DNA from 2 places in the Bradyrhizobium sp. TM102 genome. Region 2 is predicted to be linked to the other one. Evidence: riboswitches for the same ligand, from Rfam matches in the RefSeq annotation. Region 2 holds a riboswitch; the other holds the start of a gene.
What was found. Region 2 has a riboswitch for cobalamin ahead of GDN70_RS25865 (energy-coupling factor ABC transporter permease). Riboswitches for the same ligand answer to the same signal wherever they lie in the genome.

Region 1 (8,339 bases), 1.4 Mb from region 2:
CGCCCTCGGATTGATCGTCCTGATGCTGGTCACCTCGATCCTGTCGATGGTGATGTCGAGCCAGGTCGGCGTCCTGCTCGACGAGCTGACCAACCGCTACATCCCGGCCTATGGCGATCTCGCGCGCGTCAACATCCGCTCGCTGGAGCGATCGGTGGCGCTGCGGCGGATGATCATGACGAAGATGCAGGCGTCCTCGGACGAGGAGGCCTATGCGGCGCGCCTTCGCGAGTTCGAGGACGCCGACCGCAAGATCGAGGAGGAGGCCGAGCGCGCGCGCAAGCTGATCAACGCGATCATAGACGACCCTCGCACGCCGTCCGACAACGCCGCGCTGGCACGGATCGAGACCCGCATCGAGACCGCCGTCGGCGAGCTGCGCCGCGATCAGAAGGAGAGCCACGCGAAACTCCTCAACCAGATCGACGCACAGCAGATGGCGGAAGCGCGCATCACGCTCGAGCATATCGACGCGCTGCGCGACCAGTTCAACCAGAAGATCGATGCGATCCGGGCCGATATGCTCAAGCAGGTCTTCGCCAGCACGTCGCAGGTGATCGGCCATCAGCACCAAGCGATCATCGTCTCTGGCATCGTGACGTTGCTCGCGGCGATCGTCGGCTTTGCCTTTGCGCTCCTGGTGTCCAGCGGCATCACGCGCCCGGTGCGGCTGCTGCTCGCCGGCACCCGCGAGGTCGAGGCCGGCCGCTTCGACAAGACCATCACCGTCTCCACGCAGGACGAGATCGGCGAGCTCGCCGCGGCTTTCAACCGCATGACCGAGCAGCTCAGGCACAATGAGCGCATCCGCGAGACCTTTGGCCGCTACATCGATCCCAAGGTGGTGCAGGGGCTGATCGACCGGCCCGAGGTCGCGATCGACGGCGAGCGCCGGGTCATGACCATCATGTTCTGCGACATGAGCGGCTTCACCTCGATGAGCGAGGGCATGACCCCGCGCGGCCTCGTCAGGGTGATGAACCACTATTTCACGGTGATGTCCGGACCGATCAGGGGTAATCGCGGCATCATCGACAAATATATCGGCGACGCCATCATGTCCTATTGGGGCCCGCCCTTCATCGAGGAAGACGAGCAGGCGCTCCTGGCCGGCATCGCCGCAACCGAGATGGTCGACCAGGTGCCCGCGCTGCAGAAGCAGCTGCCCGACCTGCTCGGCATCCGCGCCATGCCGGCGCCGTGTGACCTGCGGATCGGCATCGCCACCGGCGAGGTCCTGACCGGCAGCATCGGCTCCGAGCTGATGATGAGCTTCACCGTGATGGGCGACGCCGTGAACCTGGCCTCGCGGCTGGAGGCCGTCAACAAGGTCTACGGAACCCGCATCCTGATCTCGCAGGCAACTGCTGACGCGATCGGAGCGCGGCTCGAATTGCGCGAGATCGATCGTCTGGCGGTCGCGGGCCAGAGCGCGCCGCAGCCGATCTTCGAGGTGATGGCGCGGGCGGGCGCACTCACCGGCGCGCAGGACAGCCTGCGCACGCATTATGCCGAAGCGCTCGCCGCCTATCGGGCCCGCCGCTTCGACGAGGCGCGCGCCGCCTTCAACGCCGCGCTCGAAGCCGTCCCCGGCGACGGCCCCTCGCGCACGATGCTCGGCCGCATCGCGCAGTTCGAGGCCAAGCCGCCGGAAGAGGGGTGGGACGGCGCCTGGCGGCTGGAGCAGAAATAGCCGTTTTTGTTGCGCCAGCTCGCCCTGTCCGGAAAAAACGTTTCTACTCGATAACGATGTTCGCCGTGACCTATTTCCCGGGCTTAGGTTGGATGTCCTTGAGGCGTTTGACGGGGACACGCCGATGACGGAACTTCAGGACAGGCTGGAACGGTTCGAGACGCTCACCGCCGAATGCGAGCTGATCGCCAAGCTCGCCACCGACAGCACCAAGCGCGAGTTCTATCTGAAACTCTCGGAGCAATACCGTCAGCTGGCGGTGGACATGCGGCAGGCGATCGCGACCAAGGCTGCTGCCTGACGCCGGCTGCAATCCGTTCTTAAGGTTTGGCGCGCATCCTTGACCTCGCGAGCGATCGCTCGTGGTGGAAAGGCCGGGGTTCGCTGCAATGCAGCGCACCTCGCGAGTGTCATTTGCCATGCTTGACAGGGCAATCACATGCGCCTCGTTGCCGTGATCATATTCGCGCTCATGACGGCGGCCTGCGACCAGGAGCAGGATATCACCGGCTCGACGCCGACCTGCCCGATGCGGAACTACAGCTACAATCCCCGCGACATGAACCAGTGCGTCAATGCCTGCAAATCGTGCGATCGCGGCACCACGGTCACCTGCACGACCTCCTGCACCCTCAAGGGCGCGCGCTGAGCGCACCGCCTTCTGCCTTGTAGGGATGCAACCAGTGGAATGGGCGGTGCCTGGGCACCGGAACGATTCACATGGGTCAATCATTGAAGCAAGTGGGCAGGACGCGGAGTCCGATGGAAATGGGTATGCTCGATCCCGGCCGGTTTCTGGTGTCGTGCTCGCATTGCGATGCCTGGCCGATGGCAGCCAACGTGAAGCGGTCGAGTTGGACGGCGTCTCCACACGAGGTGCGCTTTGTCTGCACGCGCTGCCGGCGCGAGGAGACCGCGATCGTCTCGGCCTCCGGCGAATTGACCCCGATCAAGCGCGTCGATGTTCCGCCGCGCGACGTCGCTGCCGCCTGGGCCCAGGCGCAACGGGTGCGAGGGCGGACCTGAGCGGCCGGCACCTAACGGTCGATTGACTCCCGGGGCGAACGGCTCGTAAATGATCGGCGACGGTTCTCCTCATGGAGATCAAAAGGGAATGTGGTGCGGGATTGTCCCAACGCCGGGATTATCTCAACGCCACGGCTGCCCCCGCAACTGTAAGCGGTGAATCTTTCGTCTCATGCCACTGGGAAACTCGGTCCTGGGAAGGCGACGCAAGGTCACGACCCGCGAGCCAGGAGACCTGCCGTCAGCCGTGGTCACACGCGAAGATGTCGGTCGGGGAGTACAGACATTAGCTTCACCGGAGCAATCCATCGCTCTGCCGTGAAACCTCGTTCGCTGTGACGTGCCACTGACGTCATACCGAGGTTACCATTGTGTCCCGTCTCGTCTCTGCCGCCAGGCGCTTTGCCGCCGGCCTGCTCGCATCCGTTTCCCTGCATTCGCTCGATCCGTCCTCCGCCTTCGCCCAGCAGGCGCTTGCCGAGCAATTGCCGCCGATCGAGGTGACCAGGTCCGACGATCAGAACCGAACGCGCGCCAGGGCGATCGGCGATGGCGAGGCGGGGGTGAGGACGAATGTCGCGCCGGCAGGCAATGGCGCCGGCTCATCCGGCTCCGGCGGTGAGGCTGCCGCCGGCAGCGGCGGCATCGTCGGGGCCGCGACGACCGTCATCACGGCAGCCGATATCGCGCATTCGCCATCGCAGACGCTCGCCGAGATCATTGCGACGCAAACGCCGGGGGCCCAGATCACGACGTTCTATGGCGGCCAGATCGGCGCCAAGACCAGCGTGGACCTGCGTGGCTTCGGCGCCTTTGCCACTGCCAACACGCTGGTGCTGGTCAACGGCCGGCGGCTGAACGACGTCGACATGGCGCAGGTGGATCTCTCCACCATCCCGCTCAATTCCATCGAGCGCATCGAGGTGACGCGCGGCAATTCCGGCGCGGTGCTCTATGGCGACAACGCGGTCGGCGGTGTGATCAACATCGTCACCAAAAACGGCGTCGGCGGACCGCCCGTGACCGCGCGCATCGAGGCCGGCTTCGGCTCGTTCAACACCAGGCTCGGCAACGTGTCGACCTCGCTCAATTCCGGTCGGTGGTCGACCTCGTTCTACGGCAATACGGTCAGGACCGATGGCTATCGCGACAACAACCGCTATTCCCAGCAGAATGGCGTCGGCAATCTCAATTACACCACGCCAGGCCTGACTGCTTTTCTCACGGTTACCGGTGATAATCAGGAGCTGCGACTGCCGGGCGGCCGCACCGTCGATCCCTCGATCGGCCTCGACGAGCTCAGGGCCAACCGGCGAGGGACCAGCACGCTGTTCAACTACGCCAACCAGCAGGGTTTTGGCGCGACTGCGGGTTTCACCAAGACCCTGATCAGCGGCGTCGATCTCATCGTCGACGGCGGCGTGCGCGACAAGAAGCAGCAGAGTGCATTCTTTTCCAGCCCGACGCCGGTTCCGGCCTTCTTCTCGTCGACCTATGTCGGTTCCCATCTGACGACATGGTCGATCACGCCGCGGCTCAGCGTGAAGAGCCTGCTGCTCGGCATGCCGTCGCAGCTTCTGACCGGCATCGACTATTACGATGCGAGCTTTGAGCAGAACCGCGGCGCCGGGCAGGGGCTCGCCCCCTGGCACAATTACGACCTCAGGCAGCAGACGGTTGCGGGTTATTTCCAGCACACATTGGGAATCGCCCCCACGACAGACATCTCCTACGGCGCGCGGTTGCAGAACGTCAGTCTTGCGGCACGCGACAATTTCGACCCGGCAGCTCCGTTCAACGCCGACATCGGCGCGTTGCCGCTGACGAGCAACGAGACCCAATATGCGCTGCATCTCGGCGCCGAGCATCGCCTGAACGACCAGGTCTCGCTGTTCGGCCGCGTAGCGCGCGCGTTCCGCACGCCTGATGTCGACGAGCGCCTGTCCTCAGGGCCTTCGTTCGATCCCTTGACCTTCGCTGCGATCCCGCAAACGTTCCAGCTCAAGACCCAGACCTCGCAGGACATCGAGGGCGGTGTTCGCATCAAGGGCGGCGGGTTGCAGCTGCAGAGCAGTCTCTATCTGATGGATCTCACCAACGAGGTCCATTTCAATCCGGTCCTGTTCTACAACACAAATCTTGATCCGACCCGCCGCTACGGCTCTGAGACCAGTCTGTCCTATCGCGTCAACGACGCCCTGCTGCTGCGCTCCGGCGTGGCCTATACAAGTGCGGTCTTCCGCGAAGGTATCTGGGCCGGCAACGACGTGCCGCTGGTCTCGCGCTACACGGCGAGTGCGGGTGTCACCTGGAACATCTGGCAGAATTACGTGGTGCTCGATGCCACCGCGCGCTTCTGGAGCGAGCGTCGCATGGACAACGACCAGGCGGGCACCCAGAAGCCGATCCCCGCCAACGGCACGATCGATCTCAAGCTCAGCGGCCAGGTTGAGCGCTACTTCTGGTCCCTCAGCGTCAACAATGTGCTGAACGCGCTCTACTACGACTACGCCATCGCGAGCACCTTCACGGACGGCCGCTTCAGCGCCTATCCGCTGCCCGGCCGCACCTATCTGCTCAAGGCCGGCGCAACGTTCTGATTTTCGCCAGGGCCGTCACACGCCCTCAAACGGACTAGAATTCGAAGAGAAGGAGATTCAACCATGGCTCTCGGCATCCTGCCGTCTGGTGACGATCGCTCCCGGCTTCACCCGGTCGCGCCGCGCCTTGCGCCGATGTTCTGCTTTGCGCTGCTGACGGCGTCATGCGCGCTCGCAAGCTTTGCGTTCGCGTGCGCCACGCCGTTCGCGGCCTTCGCCGTCATTGCCGCGGCGATGCTGCCGCAGCGTCCGGCGCTGCTCGTCGTCACCGGCGCCTGGCTCGTCAACCAGATCATCGGTTTCGGCGTGCTGCATTATCCCGTTGATGCCAGCACGATTGCCTGGGGCTTCGTCATCGGCGCGGCTGCGCTTCTGGCGACCGCGGCAGCTTCGGCGGTGCTCGGCCTGCTGCCGCAGGGCCGCACGCCGTTGGCGCTGCCGATCACGCTCATCGCCGCCTACGGGATTTACGAGATCGCGCTGCTCGCCGCGACGCCGTTCCTCGGCGGCGAGGGCGCCTTCACCGCCGCCATCGTGACGCGCATCGCTCTGACCTGCGCCGTCTGGCTCGCCGGCCTCGTCGCGATCTGCGAGATCGTCCGTCTGGTCGACCCGGCCGGACGCAAGCGTGCGATGTCGGCCTGAGCGGCCGCTCGTGGCCGTAGCCTGTGTCGCCCTCTGTCAATCCGCGTCGCTGAAAATATTCCACTTTACCGAAATTCGGTTTCGGCGTATGTGTGGTCCATCCCGGCTCACCAAGAGGGGCGATCATGTGTCGTCACGCATCGCGAGCCGGGCTTGCGGTGGACGCGGCAGCGTCGGCACGAGAGGCGCGGGCAGGGCGGGGTGTCCCTGTGAGCCCGAGGCTTCGTGCGACGAGCGGCGCTGTCAGGCTTCGTCTCGTCTGTAAGTTTCCGGCTTCGTCGACAGGGCCAGGAAAAACTGCGGCGAAATGGCGGGCCGCGCGTACGGCAAAACCGTGTGGTCCTGGCCGTCGTTGCTACGGTCAAGCTTCCGCGGAGGTGCGAGCGAGCCCAACCGGGCAGACTGCATCATCCAATTCGCGGGGCGAGGGAGGCCAGAAGGAATGGTCGGCTCCCGGGAGATCACGGCATAAGCCGTCCAGCCACCGCGCAGGGAAGGCCGAGTGATCGGCCACACCTGTATGCTGCTGTGCGGTTCTTTCTGCGTGTGCATTTCGCGCAGCGGACCGCGGGTGCGAGCCAGCACCCGGCCTTCCCTGCGCCCTCTTGGATTGGAGGGTGGAGAGTTGAATCAAAGCTCGGGCGAAATCCGCCGCGAGGACGCGAAGACGTGTCTACGATTTAAATGCAGGTTGGAGGAGTGCCGCCACCTCATACTCCGTCATTGCCGAGCAGGAGAGAGCCTACGTCAAACTCTCGTCTCGTGCCTCGGACGCAGCGCAGCGCCCCGGCGATGCGAAAGCATCGTCCGGTGCGCTGCAGAGCCGGGGCCCATGTCTCCGCGAGCGCTATCTGTGGTTTCTGGGTCCCGGCTCTGCGCCGCAACGCTCGCGCGTTGCGACTTGTCCGGGATACGGGAGGGAGTAGCCAACGAGCGGAAGGGCACACCGACTCACTTGCGCACGCCTGGTCGCCGAGGAGGAGTTGGGCGCAGTGTGCGTGCCACAAAATCTGAAGTTGTGGATCGTCATCTTCCTGAGGGTATTGCAGTAATCCAACCCGTGTCTTCCCGGTAACGATTGTGCTGTCTCCGCAACACTCATCCCGGATTTAACCCTCATCACCGGCGGTTCGCATCGCCGCCGCTTTTTGGCCACACCCGAACATGAATAAAATCACTCTAATGTTTTACGGGCAGCGGCGGTCTTCGAAGGGCCACGAGAAAATCCCAAGGTCGATTCAAATCTTGGCTCTGATTTTTCGGGTCTGAAAGGGTTGACCGAGGAAACTGGTTTGCGATGAACGCGAAGACCGACATCAAGCAGAGGCTGCCGAGCCGTCACGTGACGGAAGGCCCTGCGCGCGCGCCGCATCGGTCCTATTTCTACGCCATGGGTCTGACCACCCAGCAGATCCACCAGCCTTTCGTCGGCGTTGCCTCCTGCTGGAATGAAGCCGCTCCCTGCAACATCGCGTTGATGCGCCAGGCGCAGGCGGTGAAGAAGGGCGTGGCGTCGGCCGGCGGCACCCCGCGTGAGTTCTGCACCATCACCGTCACCGACGGCATCGCCATGGGGCATGACGGCATGCGCTCCTCGCTGCCGTCGCGCGAATGCATCGCCGACTCCGTCGAGCTGACCGTCCGCGGCCATGCCTATGACGCCCTGGTCGGGCTCGCCGGCTGCGACAAGTCGCTGCCGGGCATGATGATGGCCATGGTCCGCCTCAACGTGCCCTCGATCTTCATCTATGGCGGCTCGATCCTGCCCGGCACTTTCCGCGGGCAGCAGGTCACCGTGCAGGACATGTTCGAGGCCGTCGGCAAGCATTCGGTCGGCGCCATGTCGGACGAAGACCTCGACGAGATCGAACGCGTGGCGTGCCCCTCGGCGGGCGCCTGCGGCGCGCAGTTCACCGCCAACACCATGGCGACCGTGTCCGAGGCGATCGGCCTCGCACTGCCTTACTCGGCCGGTGCCCCGGCCCCCTATGAAATCCGCGACGCCTTCTGCATGACCGCGGGCGAGCAGGTGATGGACCTGATCGCCCAAAACATCCGGCCGCGCGACATCGTCACCCGCAAGGCGCTGGAGAATGCCGCCGCCGTGGTCGCCGCCTCTGGCGGCTCGACCAATGCTGCGCTGCACCTACCGGCGATCGCGCATGAGTGTGGCATCAAGTTCGACCTGTTCGACGTTGCCGAAATCTTCAAAAAGACACCATATGTCGCGGATTTGAAGCCGGGTGGCCGTTATGTCGCCAAAGACATGTTTGAAGTAGGTGGCATACCGCTTCTGATGAAGACGCTGCTCGACAACGGCTTCCTGCACGGTGATTGCCTTACCGTCACGGGCCGTACGATCGCCGAAAACCTCA
Region 2 (8,339 bases):
TTTGCGACCATCCGCGCCGAGGCCGATCTTGCCCGCTTCACGCCGGACGAAGAACAAATCGTGGTGCGGATGATCCATGCCGCCGGCATGGTCGGCCTGGAGGCGCATATCCGCTTCACGCAGGGCATGGCGACCGCTGCGCGCGCCGCCCTGCAACGAGGCGCGCCGATCCTGTGCGATGCGCGTATGGTCTCTGAAGGGATTACGCGCGCGAGGTTGCCGGCAGCCAATGCCGTCATCTGCACGCTCGGCGACGAGGCCGTTCCAGCGCTGGCGCAATCCATGCGCAACACCCGCTCGGCCGCGGCGCTGGAGCTGTGGCGGCCGCATCTCGATGGTGCGATCGTTGCGATCGGCAATGCGCCGACCGCGCTGTTTCATCTGCTCAACATGCTGGAGAACCGTGACTGCCCACGGCCCGCGGCGATCATCGGCTGTCCCGTCGGATTCGTCGGCGCTGCCGAATCCAAGGCCGCGCTGATGGCCGATCCGCCGGCGCCGGCGCTGACGGTCGAGGGCCGCCTCGGCGGTTCCGCGATTACCGTTGCCGCCGTGAACGCCTTGGCGAGCCGGAGCGAATAGCGATGGGGCGCATCATCTGCTGCGGTCTCGGCCCTGGCGATCCTGATCTGATGAGCGTGCGCGCCAATCGCACCGTGCGCGCCGCAAGCCACGTCGCCTACTTCCGCAAGAAGGGCCGGCCGGGCCAGGCGCGGCGGATCGTCGAGGGCATGCTGGCGGCCGATGTCACCGAATATCCCATGGAATATCCGGTCACCACCGAGATCGCCTTCGACAGCGCCGAGTACGTGCAGCTGCTGGCGGGCTTCTACGACGAGTGGGCGGAGCGTCTGGCGCGGCTTTCGCGCGCGGTCGACGTCGTCGTGCTCTGCGAGGGCGACCCTTATTTCTACGGCTCCTTCATGCATCTGCACATACGCCTGCAGGGCCGTGTCGAGATCGAGGTGATTGCGGGCATTCCCGGCATGGTCGGCTGCTGGAACGGCGTCGGGCAGCCGATCGCGCTCGGCGATGACGTGACGACCGTGCTGATGGGAACGCTGGCCGAGGACGAGCTCGAGCGGCGCATGCGCGATTCCGATGCGGTTGTCGTCATGAAGACCGGGCGCAATCTCGCAAAGGTGCGCCGCGCGCTCAGCTCAGCCGGCCGGCTCGATGATGCCTGGCTGGTCGAGTGCGGCACCATGGCGGGCGAGCGCGTGGTGCGGCTTGCCGAGGTCGACGGCGCCGACTGTCCTTACTTCGCGATCGTGCTGGTACACGGCAAGGGCCGGCACCTGGACGCCGCCGAATGACGGGCACGCTGACCATCGCGGGCCTCGGGCCGGGCAGCGATGCTCTGGTGACGCCCGAGGTCACGGCTGCGCTGGCCTCCGCAACCGATATTCTGGGCTATGCGCCCTATGTCGCGCGCGTGCCCGCGCGCGCTGGGCTCAAGCTGCATCCCTCGGATAACCGCGAGGAGCTGCAGCGCGCGAGCGAAGCCCTGCGGCTTGCCGCAGACGGCGGGCAGGTCGTCGTCGTCTCCTCCGGCGATCCCGGCGTCTTCGCGATGGCCTCTGCCGTGTTTGAGGCGCTCGAACAGGCGCCGCAATGGCGGAATCTTTCGATTCGCGTGCTGCCTGGCATCACGGCGATGCTGGCAGCTGCCGCGCGCGCGGGCGCGCCGCTCGGCCATGATTTCTGCGCGATCAATCTCTCCGACAATCTCAAGCCGTGGGCAGTCATCGAGAAGCGGCTGCGGCTCGCCGCCGAAGCTGATTTTTCGATTGCGATGTACAATCCGCGCTCGGCAAGTCGGCCGGAAGGATTCGGCCGCGCGCTCGCGGTGCTGAAGGACGCCGGTTGCGGCGAGCGCCTCGTGATTTTTGCGCGCGCGGTCAGCACAGCTGACGAGAGGATCGAAACTGTCACGCTGCACGAAGCTCGGCCCGAGATGGCCGACATGCGGACGCTGGTGATCGTCTGCAATTCGCAGACGCGCCGGGTCGGCCGCTGGGTCTATGCGCCGAGGCGGGTAGAATGACCGAGCCACCGCATGATCTCGGCCACGCTCTCGACCCGCGGCCGCTCGGGCAGCTTCGGCCGCGAGATCATGATCACGGGCAGGCCGAGCATGCGGGCCGCGTCGATCTTGGCGCGCGCGCCATCGCCGCCGGAATTGCGGGCGACGATCCAGCCGATGCCGCGTTCGCGCATCATCTCCAATTCACCGTCCAACGTGAACGGTCCACGCGACACGATCACATCGGCGGCGAAGGGCAGCGGCGATTCCGGCGGATCGACGAACCGCAGCGTGTAGGCATGCTGCGGCTTCGTCGCGAACGGCGCGATATGCTGGCGGCCGATGGCGAGGAACACGTTTGCGGGCGGCTCGGGCAGCGCCGCGGCCGCGGCGCTGACATTCGCGACCTCAATCCAATTGTCGCCGGACATCCCGGTCCAAGGCGAGCGCTCCAGCGCGATCAGCGGCGTATCGGTTTCCGCGCACGCCTCGACCGCATTGCGGCTCATCTCCGCAGCGAAAGGATGCGTCGCGTCGATCACATGCGTAATGCCTTCGCTGCGGATGGTGTCGGCAAGCCCGCTCACGCCGCCGAAGCCGCCGATGCGGGTCGGCAGCGGCTGATCCGCAGGCGCGCGGGTGCGGCCGCCATAGGAATAGATGGCCTCGATGCCTGCGCGCGCGATCGCCGCGGCGAGCAGGCTCGCATCGGCAGTTCCGCCCAGAATGAGGGCGCGCGTCATGGCTGATTCCTTGGCTGATCCCTGGCTGACCATCATCGGTATCGGCGAAGATGGCCTTGCCGGGCTGTCCGAAGCAAGCCGAAAGGCGCTCAATGAGGCCGAAACCGTCTTCGGTGGTGCACGGCATCTCGCGCTTGCCGGCGTCGGCAGCCGCGGCCGTCCGTGGCCGGTGCCGTTCGACGCCGACGTCGTTCTGAGCAGCCGCGGCCGGCCGACAGTGGTGCTCGCTTCCGGCGATCCGTTCTGGCATGGCGCAGGTGCAGGTCTCGCCGAGAAGCTGCAGACCGGCGAGTGGACCGCGCATTCCGCTCCGTCGACCTTCTCGCTTGCGGCCGCACGGCTGGGCTGGCGGCTCGAATCCGCCGTCTGCCTCGGGCTTCACGCCGCACCGTTCGAACGTCTCGTTCCGCATCTGGCGCGAGGGGCGCGCATCATCTGCCTCGTGCGCGATGGGAAAGCGGCAAGCGATCTCGCAAAATGGTTGAGCGAGCGTGGATGGGGCGCCTCGTCCTTCTGGACGCTCGCCGCACTCGGTGGTCCGCGCGAAAGCATCCAAGAACATCGCGCCGACGGTTTCGCCGGTGATCCCGCTGGAAACCTGATCACCGTCGCCGTTGAGGCGAAGGGCACGCATGGTATGCCCCACGCCTCGGGGCGTCCTGACGATCTGTTCGTCCATGACGGCCAGATCACCAAGCGGCCGGTGCGTGCGCTCGCGCTTTCGGCGCTGGCGCCGCGTCCGGGCGAACGGCTGTGGGATATCGGCGCCGGTTCGGGGTCGATCTCGGTCGAGTGGGCGCTGTGCGGCGGGACGGCGACCGCAATCGAGCCGCGCGAGGATCGCGTCGCAAACATCCGCAGCAATGCAGCGGCGTTTGGACTTTCGCACCGGATAACCGTCGTCACGGGGAGGGCGCCTGAAGCTGTTGCTGCACTCGAAGCACCGGATGCGGTCTTCATCGGCGGCGGCCTCGACATCGCGATGTTCGATGCGATCTGGTCGCGGCTTGCACCGGGCACACGGCTGGTTGCACATTCGGTCACATTGGAGACGGAAGCGTTGCTCGGCGGTCTGCACCAGCGCCACGGCGGCGAGCTGATGCGGGTCGACATCGCTTATGCTGGCCCGCTCGGCCGTTACCGGTCCTGGGAGGCGGCACGGCCGGTGGTGCAGTGGAGTACGGTCCGATGAAGGTGGCCGGGTTTGGGTTCAGGAGAGATGTCACTCTCGCTTCGCTGCGCGAAGCGCTGCTGGCTGCGGGTGATCCCGAAGGCCTCACTGCGATGGCAACTGTCAGCGACAAGGCCGACGCGGAGCCGTTGAAGCAGCTCGCGCTTGAGTGCGGCCTGCCGATCAAGGCTGTTCCGGCCGACATGTTGGCCAGGATAGCCACGCCGACCCAGTCCAAACTCGTGATGGAGAAGTTCGGCATCGGATCGGTTGCCGAAGCTGCAGCTCTCGCTGCGGCGGGGCCGCGTGCACGGCTGATCTCGACACGCGTTGTCTCGCAGGATCGCACCGCGACCGCCGCGATCGCGGAAGGAGACGGCGCATGACGGTGCATTTCATCGGGGCAGGGCCGGGCGCGCCCGATTTGCTGACGTTGCGCGGCCGCGACCTGATCGCGGCCTGTCCGGTCTGCCTCTATGCGGGCTCACTGGTCCCCGAAGGCATGCTGGCGCATTGCCCGCCGGGCGCGCGCATCGTCAATACCGCGCCGCTATCGCTCGACGAGATCATCGCGGAGATCGCCGCCGCGCATGCCGAAGGCAAGGACGTCGCTCGCCTGCATTCCGGCGATCTCTCGGTCTGGTCGGCGATGGGCGAGCAGCTCCGCCGCCTGCGCGCACTCGGTATCCCTTTCACCGTGACGCCTGGCGTGCCGTCCTTCTCCGCCGCCGCCGCCGCTCTGGAGGCTGAGCTGACGCTGCCCGGTCTCGCCCAGACGGTGGTGCTGACGCGCACGCCCGGCCGCGCCAGTGCGATGCCCGAGCGCGAGAAGCTCGCCGCATTCGCCGCGACCGGTGCGGTGCTTGCGATCCATCTGTCGATCCATCTGCTCGACAAGGTCGTCGCCGAGCTCGCGCCGCATTATGGCGCGGATTGCCCGGTCGCCATCGTCTGGCGCGCGAGCTGGGCGGACCAGCGCATCGTCCGCGCCACGCTTGCTACGCTCGATGCTGCCGTCGGCACCGAGATGGAGCGCACCGCGATCATTCTGGTCGGCAGAACGCTTGGTGCTGCGGATTTCGACGAGAGCCGCCTCTATGCCGCCGACTACGATCGTCGCTATCGGCCTGTCGGTGCCGAGCCACGCTTTCCGGAGGCCTCGTGATGGCGGCAGGCTTCGTCATCTCCGCGCCGGCTTCCGGCGTCGGCAAGACCACGCTGACGCTGGCGCTCGCGCGCGCCTGGCGCAATCGCGGATTGAACGTGCAGTGCTTCAAGAGCGGTCCCGATTACATCGATCCCGCCTTCCACGCCGCCGCCACGGGGCGCGCTTCCGTCAACGTCGATAGCTGGGCGATGGACCGCGGGGGCATCGCCCATCTCGTCAGCCGCGGCGCGGACGCCGATGTCGTGCTCGCCGAGGGATCGATGGGCCTGTTCGACGGCGTCGCCGCGCGCGGTGTCTCCGGCACCGGTGCCACCGCCGACATTGCGGAGATGCTGGGCTGGCCGGTGGTGCTGGTGATCGATCCTTCCGGTCAGGCGCAGACCGCGGCGGCGATCGCCGCGGGACTTCGCGATTATCGCCCCGGTGTGCGCCTTGCGGGCGTCGTGCTCAACCGCGTTGCCAGCCCGCGCCACGAAGACCTCGTGCGGCGTGCGCTCAACGATTCCGGCATTGCCGTGTTCGGCGCGCTGCCGCGTCATGCCGAGATCAGCCTGCCGAAGCGACATCTCGGCCTGGTGCAGGCCGAAGAGCAGGGCGAGATCGGCAAGCTGATCGACGAGGCCGCGCGCTTCGTCGCCGAGCATGTCGATGTCGATGCGGTGCTGCGATCGGCTGCCAGCTGGTCGCCGCAACCTGCCGCGAAGGGGCTGAACGTGACGCCACCGGGCCAGCGCATCGCGCTCGCCCGCGATGCGGCGTTCTCCTTCGTCTATCCGCATATGCTGGAAGCCTGGCGCCGGGCGGGCGCGGAGATCTCGACATTCTCGCCGCTCTCCGATGAAGCGCCTGACGCGAGCGCCGATGTGTGCTGGCTGCCCGGCGGTTATCCCGAGTTGCATGCCGGCAAGATCGCGGCCAATGCGCGTTTTCGCAGCGGCCTGCGCGCCTTCGCCGAAACGCGGCCGGTGCACGGCGAATGCGGGGGCTATATGGTGCTGGGAACCGCTTTGACCGATGCGGACGGAATCCGCCACGAGATGACAGGCCTGCTTGGCCTCGAGACGAGCTTTGCCAAGCGCCGCATGCATCTCGGTTATCGTCTGGCCGAACTCGCCGCGCCGATGCCGGGACATCGCTCCGGCGCGCGCCTGCGCGGCCACGAATTCCACTATTCGACCATTCTTGCCCAGCCTGATACGCCGCTGGCGGTCGTGCATGATGCGACTGGCGCAGTCATCGCCGAGACCGGCTCGCAGCGCGGCCACGCCACCGGCACCTTCTTTCATCTGATCGCGGAGGACCGGTGAGCGGATTCGTCTCCTTCATCTCCGCCGGGCCCGGCGACCCCGAGCTTCTCACGCTCAAGGGCGCCGCGCGGCTGCGCGAAGCCGACGTCGTGCTCTATGACGATCTTGCCTCTGGCGCGATCCTCGATCTCGCCCGGCCAGGCGCCAATCTCGTCGCGGTGGGGAAACGGGCAGGGCGTCCCTCGACCAAGCAGCACCACGTCAACCGCCTGCTGGTCGACTATGCGGCGACAGGCGCACGCGTGGTGCGGCTCAAGTCGGGCGACGCCGGCATTTTCGGCCGGCTCGAGGAAGAACTTGAGACGCTGCGTGAGGCCGGCATCGGCTACGAGATCGTTCCCGGCGTGACATCGGCCTGCGTTGCCGCGGCGCAAGCCGGCATTCCCCTGACCCGGCGCCATACCTCGCGCCGGGTGCAGTTCGTGACCGGGGCTGATGTCACCGGCGCGTTGCCGCCTAACCTGAACTGGGGGGCACTGGCCGACCCGGAAGCGACGACCGTGGTCTATATGGGCCGGCGCACCTTCCCAGCGCTTGCTGCAAAATTGATCGCGCACGGCCTCGCCCCAACCACGCCGGCATTGTTCGCCGAATCCCTCGGACGCCCCGACGAACGGCTGGTCCGCACCACCATCGCCGAGCTTGCCGAGCAGCTTGCGCGCGGCGGGGCCGCCTCGACGGCCGCCGTGATCCTGTTTGGGGCGCTGGCGGGGGATTATCCCACATGACGGCCTTGGCCGCCGTTCGCCCCTTGACGCAGGCTCAGCGAAAGGGGCACACAAGAGAGGCATGGTGCTCGACGCGGCGCAAAGCGCCGGAGCATAATCGGGAATGGGGGTGGGCGGACCCAGTTGCGGCGCCCAAAACCCCAGCCGCCCCCGCGACTGTAAGCGGTGAGGGACTCCGATCAGCCACTGGGCCGCAAGGTCCGGGAAGGCCGGAAATCCCGGGGAACCGCGAGCCAGGAGACCGGCCCTGCACGTTTTGAGGCCAAGGCCGTCGGGTGTGACGGCAGGAAGGAACTGAGCCATGCATATCGAACCCGGGGTCGTGACGGGCGCCAAGCTCGTGTTGAGTTACGCAACCGGCATCGCCGCAGGCGGCGTTGCGCTGAAGCTCGCGGTCGAGACCGTGCGTGAGCAGGGCATCACGTCGTTCGCGGCGCGGACGCTGGCCACCACAGTCCTCGTCTTCACTTTCTTCGAGATCCTGCCGCACTTCCCGGTCGGCGTCTCCGAGGTGCACTTCATTCTCGGCTCGACACTGTTCCTGCTGTTCGGCGCGGCGCCGGCGGCATTCGGCCTTGCCTTCGGTCTGCTGCTCCAGGGCGTGTTCTTCGAGCCGGCCGACATCCCGCAATACGGCATGAACGTCACCACGCTGCTGGTGCCGCTGTTCACGATCCAGGCGATCGCCACACGGATCATCTCGCGCAACACCGCCTATGTCGATTTGAAGTATCGGCAGGCGTTGGCGCTCTCGACGACCTACCAGGCCGGCGTGATCGCCTGGGTGGCGTTCTGGGCGCTCTATGGTTCGGGCTTTGCGATGAGCAACCTCGCCAACATCGCGACGTTCGCGGCGTCCTATGCGCTCGTCATCGTGATCGAGCCGCTCGCCGATCTCGCGGTGCTGGCACTGGCGAAGTCGCTGCGCGGCGTCACCGCGCCCGGCCTCGTCACCCCGCGCCTGCACAACGCGGCCTGAGAGACAAGCGAACGGGCGGCCAGCAGGGCCGCCCGTCGCGTTCGCGATGCTCACACTCTCCCTGATAGGCATCGGTTGCGGCGATCCCGACCAGCTCACGCGCGCCGCTGTTCAGGCGATCAACGCCGCCGATCTCGTCCTGATTCCGCGCAAGGGGGCGGCAAAGTCCGATCTCGCCGATCTCAGGCGGACGATCTGCGCGGACGTGCTCACCAGC

Region 1: another riboswitch for cobalamin. It lies ahead of GDN70_RS19435 (TonB-dependent receptor); the one in region 2 lies ahead of GDN70_RS25865 (energy-coupling factor ABC transporter permease).

What each region holds. Positions count from the first base shown of each region.
Region 1 covers NZ_AP021855.1:4,056,224-4,064,562, forward strand. The annotation lists gene GDN70_RS19420 (adenylate/guanylate cyclase domain-containing protein) at 1-1,693, shown strand, start outside; gene GDN70_RS35010 (hypothetical protein) at 1,818-1,994, shown strand; gene GDN70_RS19425 (hypothetical protein) at 2,133-2,342, shown strand; gene GDN70_RS19430 (hypothetical protein) at 2,456-2,719, shown strand; cobalamin riboswitch at 2,763-2,977, shown strand; gene GDN70_RS19435 (TonB-dependent receptor) at 3,091-5,319, shown strand; gene GDN70_RS19440 (hypothetical protein) at 5,383-5,964, shown strand; gene ilvD (dihydroxy-acid dehydratase) at 7,262-8,339, shown strand, end outside.
Region 2 covers NZ_AP021855.1:5,407,601-5,415,939, reverse strand. The annotation lists gene GDN70_RS25910 (precorrin-8X methylmutase) at 1-582, shown strand, start outside; gene GDN70_RS25905 (precorrin-2 C(20)-methyltransferase) at 585-1,316, shown strand; gene cobJ (precorrin-3B C(17)-methyltransferase) at 1,313-2,047, shown strand; gene GDN70_RS25895 (cobalt-precorrin-6A reductase) at 2,023-2,769, opposite strand; gene cbiE (precorrin-6y C5,15-methyltransferase (decarboxylating) subunit CbiE) at 2,780-3,961, shown strand; gene GDN70_RS25885 (cobalamin biosynthesis protein) at 3,958-4,326, shown strand; gene cobM (precorrin-4 C(11)-methyltransferase) at 4,323-5,105, shown strand; gene GDN70_RS25875 (cobyrinate a,c-diamide synthase) at 5,105-6,415, shown strand; gene cobA (uroporphyrinogen-III C-methyltransferase) at 6,412-7,143, shown strand; cobalamin riboswitch at 7,189-7,408, shown strand; gene GDN70_RS25865 (energy-coupling factor ABC transporter permease) at 7,445-8,122, shown strand; gene cobF (precorrin-6A synthase (deacetylating)) at 8,169-8,339, shown strand, end outside.